Linked DNA regions of Sediminicoccus rosea. The protein of the gene in region 1 interacts with the protein of each later gene in a pairwise test. Links are inferred from orthologs where the notes say so. Each region holds a gene or a part of one and is shown in the gene's direction. Other genes may lie near its edges.

Region 1 (3,012 bases):
CTGGACCGTTCCGGGATGGTGCTCTGGGCCTCGCTGATCGGGGCCCTGGCCATGGCGATCCTCGCGCTGTTGCACCATTGGAGCTTCGCGGCGCTGGGCATGACGCTCTACGGCGTCTCCTGGATCTCGGCCGCCTCCACGCTCCAGGCCTCGGCCCAGATGGCGGCCCCGGCCTGGGTGCGGGCACGCGCCATCGGCATCTACCAGATGTGCTTCTTCGGGGCGCTGGCCGCGGGCTCCGCCCTTTCGGGATGGATCGCCGTGCAGGTCGGCGTCACCTGGGCGATGTTCCTCTTCGCCCTGGGGGCAGCGATCGGCGCGATCCTCGTGCGGCATTGGACGCTCGACGCCGAGGCGCCGAGCGCGCCACCCGCGGTCGAGCTCGTCCGCCCTGCCCCGGCCGCGGCCGAACTGCGCGAATTGCTGCATGAGGGCGCCAACCGCGTGCTGGAGGTGGTGCGCTACCAGGTGGCGCCCTCCGACCGCGCGGCCTTCCTCGCCGTCATGGCCGAGTGCCGGCTGGTGCGGCTGCGCGGCGGGGCGGCGACGTGGCGCCTCTACGAGGACATCGCCCAGCCCGACCGCTGGGTGGAGCTCTGGGCCATCGAGAGTTGGGCCGAGCATCTGCGCGAAGCGGGCCGCCTTTCCGACGAGGACCGCGTGACGCTGGCCCGCGCCGCCGCCTTCCATGTGGGCGAAGGCGGGCCGGAGGCGGTGCGCTACGTCAACGTCCGGGTGTGACGCCGGCCTTCCGCAGCTCATCATCCAGCGTGCCGGTCACCATGCACCAAGCCATGCGGAAATCGGAGAGGAGGGACCACCAGGGATGGCGGAAGCTTGCGGGGCGGTTCCGTTCGACCACCATGTGCGAGACCCAGGCGAAGCCATAGCCCGCGACCAGCGCGACGAGGAAGAGCCACCACGGGCCGATCAGGAGCGTGGCGAGGAGCAGCAGCAGGCCAAGCCCCGTGCCCAGCGCGTGCAGCCGGCGCGTCAGCGGCGCCGAATGCTCGCTCAGGTACCAGGGCCAGAACTCCGCATAGGTCGAGATGCGCGTTGCCATGGTATGACGCTGCCATGACATGACGTTCTTGTCATCTGAAAGCGGCGCGACGCTCCCCATATCCATGCCATCACAGGATGGAGATTCGATGCATGGCCAAGCTTGCCCGCACCCGCAACACCCTGGGCGAAAATGCCCGCCTGACCAGCGTGGACCTGCTCAACGCGGCGCTGGCGGACCTGATGGACCTGACCAACGGCGTGCGCATGGCGCACTGGACCGTGCGCGGGCCGAATTTCGCGGCGCTGCATGCCCAGTTCGAGGAATTCTACAACCAGCTCGGCACGGCGGTGGACGACACGGCCGAGCGCATCGTCCAGCTGGGCGGCACGCCCTCCGGCACCACCCAGGCCGTGGGCAGCACCACGCGCCTCGCCCCCTACCCGGCCGATCTGCGCGACGGCATGGCGCATGTGGCGGCGCTGGCCGAACGCTACGCCGCGCTGGCCGAGACCACCCGCAAAGCGATTGATGCCGCAGCGGAAGCCGGCGATGCCGACACGGCGGACCTCTTCACCGGCACCTCGCGCATGCTCGACAAGGCGCTCTGGATGCTCGAGGCGCATCTGGATTGAGAAGGGGGGCTCGCGCCCCCCTCGCCGGCTACTTCTTCTTGCCGGTGGATTGCGCCCGCAGATCCGCGATGGTGGCCCGGTTGGTCACCTGCTCCGGGTTCATCCGCACCTCGATGATGGCGGGCTTGCCGCTGGCGGCGGCGCGCTTGTAGGCCGGCACCATCTCCTCCGTCGTCGTCACCACCTCGCCATGGCCGCCGAAGGCCTCGATGAAGCGGGCGAAGTCGGGGTTGGTGAGCGCCGTGCCGGAGACGCGCTCGGGATAGACGCGCTCCTGGTACATGCGGATGGTGCCGTACATCCCGTTGTTGAACACCATGATGATGGGCGCGACCTTGTGGTGGAAGGCGGTCGCGATCTCCTGCCCCGTCATCAGGAAGCCGCCATCGCCGACGAAGCAGATCACCTGCCGGCCAGGATAGGTGATGGCCGCGCCGATCGCCGCCGGAACGCCATAGCCCATGGCGCCATTGGTCGGGCCCAGGAATTCCTGATCCTGCTTCACATGCATGAAGCGGCTGGGCCAGGTGGCGAAGTTGCCCGCATCGGTCGTGAAGATCGTATCCTTGGGCAGCACCTTCTCGAGCGCCTGCAGCGCGCGGGCGAGGTTGAGCGGGCCCTCATATTCGGGCGCCACGGCCTGCACCTCGCGTGCGGCACGGACCTGCTTGCGCCAGGCGCCCCATTTCGGCTTCTTCACCCGCTCATCGCGAATGGCGAGCGCGAAGGCGTTCACATCGCTGGTGATGCCCAGCGCCGGGCGGTAGACGCGCCCGATCTCCGACTGCTCCGGATAGACCTGCACCAGCGGGGTGGCGCCGGCCATGTCCAGCAGCGTGTAGCCCTGGCTCACCGGCTCGCCCATGCGTGTGCCGAAGGCAAGGATGAGGTCGGATTCCTTGGCGGCCGCCACCAGCGCGGCATCGGCGCCGACGCCGAGATCGCCCGCGTAATGCTTGGACGTGCCATCGAACAGCGACTGCCGGCGGAAGGAGACCGCCGTCGGGATGTCGTTCGCCACCAGGAAGTCACGGATGGCGGCGCGGCCCTCCTCGCTCCAGCGGCTGCCGCCGAGGATGGCGAGCGGCCGCTCGGCCTTGGAGAGCAGCTTCATCAGCTTGGGGATGGCATCCGGCGCCGGATGCGCGGGCGCCACATCGGCCGCACCGATATCCGGCACGCCGGCGAGGTGCTTCTGCATCTCCTCGCTGATCGCGACCACGACAGGGCCAGGGCGACCGCTCACCGCCACGTCGAAGGCATGGGCCATGATCTCGGGGATGCGGTGCGCGTCGTCGATCTGCGTCACCCACTTGGCGATGGGCGAGAACATCCGGCGGTAATCCACCTCCTGGAAGCTCTCGCGATCCGTCT
Region 2 (3,235 bases), 410 kb from region 1 along the record:
GCGCCTCGCCCACCGCGGCGGCCACGTCATTGGCCGAGCGGGTGACCAGGGCCAGGATCGCGCTCTCGGCCGAGATGCTGCCGCCGGCCGGCACGCCGAGCTTGGAGGGCGGGCGGGAGGCGGCCTCGGCGCTCATGCGGATCGGCGTGGAGAGGTTGAGGCGGCCGTCGCGCATCGCCTCGAACAGCATGTAGAGCGTCATCATCTTGGTGAGCGAGGCGGGGTGGCGCGTCTCATCCGCGTTCGCGGCGCTGAGCACCTGGCCGGTCCGTGCCTCGACGACGATGGAGGCGTAGCGGTCCCGCGCGGTGATCTGGGCGCCGGCGGGGCCGGTGGCGGCGAGGCCCGTGCAAAGGCCGAGGAAAACCGCCAGCGTGGCGCGCGACAAGAAAGAGATGGTCATTCGGTTCCCCAGCGCGCACCGGTGTCGCCTCCCCCAAGGCTCAGTCGGCACGCTCACGCTCTGCGCGCAAAGAAACAGCCAAGCGGCCGTTTGTCCATCCGTTTCGCGGGGGAGGGGTGGTTTTGAGGGGGTGCCGGCGGTTTTGTGCAGTGCACAAAAAAATCCTTGCATCGGGGCGGGCGGGGTCCTAGATAGGCTCCATGCTGCATTGCAGCAAAACACGGCCTCCCAGTTCGTCCCTCGGGCTTTCCCTCTCGGACCGGCTGACAGGCCACTGACGAAGGAAGACGATCATGGCCACCCAGGCTGACATGAAGAAGGCGATGAGCCAGGCCGCGCAGACCGGCGCCGCCACCGCGAAGAAGCTGGTCGAGGACACCACTGTCCAGGCCCGCGCCGCCGTCGAGAAGACGATGGAGACCGCGAACAAGACCGCGGGCGACCTGCTGAAGGCCGCCGAGGAAGCCGCCGAGTTCGGCCGTGGCAACCTCGAGGCGCTGACCAAGGCGTCGCAGCTCTACGTGACCGGCGTGCAGGACCTGTCCCGCCAGACGATGGCGATGTTCCAGGCCTTCTCCGAGCACACGATCGAGGGCGTGAAGGCGCTGTCGAGCGTGAAGAGCCTCAAGGAAGCCGCCGATTTCCAGGCCTCCTTCACCAAGACGGCCTTCGAGCGCGCCGTGAACGACACGACGAAGATCTCGGAAGCCGCCATGAAGCTGGCCGAGACCTCGATCGAGCCGATCTCGGCCCGCATGACGCTCGCCATGGAGAAGATGGCGAAGCCGATCGCGGCGTAATGCATCGCCCTCAGGGGCCGGGCGCGCGCCCTGCGCGCCTCGCTTCGGCTCGCTGAAGCGATCCGGCCTGGGGGTGATCGCCTGCACTTGCGGGCTCCGGCTCGCTTGATGGAACCCGGCCGTTCGCGCGGCCGGGTTTTCGCGTTTCGGGGCGAGTCGTGCCGGCTGGCGTGGGGCGCGGCGCCTCCGCGCCCGGATTTTCCGGCCCTCATGCCCTGTTTCCGCGTTTCGTTTCGGTTATTCGGCGCCCGGATGTGCCAAACCCCTTTCCGTGGGGCCTCGGCAACCGATATTCTGCACGGCGTAGACCCGCGCCCAGACTGTGAATGGATGGACCCCCGGAACGTTATGATGAAGCCGATCACCATGTCCGATCCGGATAAGCGCGACGGCGATGGCGGGCCCGCCACCGGCGTCGTCGTCAAGCCGCGCCCGAAGACCAAGAAGCCGGCGATGTACAAGGTCCTGATGCTGAACGACGACTACACGCCGATGGAGTTCGTCGTCCACGTGCTGGAGCGCTTCTTCCAGAAGAACCGGGACGAGGCGACGCGCATCATGATGCACGTCCATCGCCGCGGCGTGGGCGTCTGCGGGGTCTATACCTACGAGGTCGCCGAGACCAAGGTGACGCAGGTGATGGATCTGGCCCGCCAGAACCAGCACCCGCTGCAGTGCACGATCGAAAAAGAGTAGGGCTCGAAAGAGTAGGGCTCGAAAGAGTGAGACGTAAGACTATCACCGCACGGCATGAAAATTTTGACATGACGTGCGGGGTGTGACGGCAAGGGAGCGCCACCACATCATCATCAATCCGCCACGATCCGATCCTCGGATCTGGCCTTCTCCAGTGGGAGCGTTGATCCATGCTGTCCCGCAACCTTGAGCAGACGCTCCATCGCGCGCTTGGCCTCGCCAATGACCGCCGCCATGAATACGCCACCCTCGAACACCTGCTCCTCGCCCTGGGCGATGACGCGGATGCCACCACCGTGCTGCGTGCCTGCGGCGTGGATGTGGACCGCCTGAAGCGGGAACTCACCGAATTCCTCGACAAGGACCTGGCCGGCCTGGTCAGCGACCGCACCGGCGATCCGAAGCCCACCGCCGGCTTCCAGCGCGTCGTGCAGCGGGCCGCCATCCATGTGCAGTCCTCCGGGCGGGACGAGGTGACGGGTGCGAATGTGCTCGTCGCCCTGTTCAGCGAGCGCGAGAGCCATGCCGTCTATTTCCTGCAGCTGCAGGACATGACGCGCCTGGATGCCGTGAACTTCATCAGCCATGGCATCGCCAAGGCCCCCGGCCGCTCGCAGCCGCGCCCCGTCCAGGGCCAGGCGCCGACGCCGGAGGAGAATGCCGGCAAGGAGGAGCGCGAGGAGAAGCCGCGCGGCGGCAACCGCAACCAGGATGCGCTCAGCACCTATTGCGTGAACCTCAACAAGCGCGCCCAGGCCGGCAAGATCGACCCCTTGATCGGCCGTGACCACGAGATCGAGCGCACGATCCAGATCCTTTGCCGCCGCACCAAGAACAACCCGCTCTATGTGGGTGACCCGGGCGTGGGCAAGACGGCCATCGCCGAGGGCCTCGCCAAGCGCATCGTCGAGGGCGACGTGCCGGAGGTGCTGGCCAAGTCCACCATCTACTCGCTGGACATGGGCAGCCTGCTGGCCGGCACGCGCTATCGCGGCGATTTCGAGGAGCGGCTGAAGGCCGTGGTGAATGAGCTGGAGGCCCAGCCGGGCTCCATCCTCTTCATCGACGAGATCCACACGGTGATCGGCGCCGGTGCCACTTCGGGCGGTGCGATGGATGCGTCGAACCTGCTGAAGCCGGCGCTCGCCCAGGGCACGCTGCGCTGCGTGGGTTCCACCACCTACAAGGAATACCGCAACCACTTCGAGAAGGACCGCGCGCTGGTGCGGCGCTTCCAGAAGATCGACGTGAACGAGCCCACGGTCGAGGATGCGGTGAAGATCCTGCTGGGGCTGAAGACCAACTACGAGAAGCACCACAAGGTGAAGTACACGCC

The links.
Region 2: the proteins of dps (region 1) and clpS interact in binary tests that used the Escherichia coli proteins (3 or more experiments, as listed by UniProt). The link is inferred for Sediminicoccus rosea from one-to-one orthologs.

The regions. Positions count from the first base shown.
Region 1 is NZ_CP137852.1:1,411,393-1,414,404, reverse strand. What follows is about bases 202-2,896. They hold dps (DNA starvation/stationary phase protection protein Dps), read left to right. Parts: upstream 202-1,155; coding sequence 1,156-1,638; downstream 1,639-2,896. Other genes in these bases: R9Z33_RS06780 (thiamine pyrophosphate-dependent enzyme), read right to left, coding at 1,667-2,896; R9Z33_RS06790 (DUF962 domain-containing protein), read right to left, coding at 725-1,063; R9Z33_RS06795 (MFS transporter), read left to right, coding at 202-741. Outside these bases: more of R9Z33_RS06795, read left to right, coding at 1-201; more of R9Z33_RS06780, read right to left, coding at 2,897-3,012.
Region 2 is NZ_CP137852.1:997,151-1,000,385, forward strand. Bases 317-3,234 are described here. They hold clpS (ATP-dependent Clp protease adapter ClpS), read left to right. Parts: upstream 317-1,569; coding sequence 1,570-1,899; downstream 1,900-3,234. Other genes in these bases: R9Z33_RS04715 (serine hydrolase), read right to left, coding at 317-403; R9Z33_RS04720 (phasin family protein), read left to right, coding at 697-1,203; clpA (ATP-dependent Clp protease ATP-binding subunit ClpA), read left to right, coding at 2,070-3,234. In the rest of the region: more of R9Z33_RS04715, read right to left, coding at 1-316; more of clpA, read left to right, coding at 3,235-3,235. UniProt on the Escherichia coli protein: Involved in the modulation of the specificity of the ClpAP-mediated ATP-dependent protein degradation.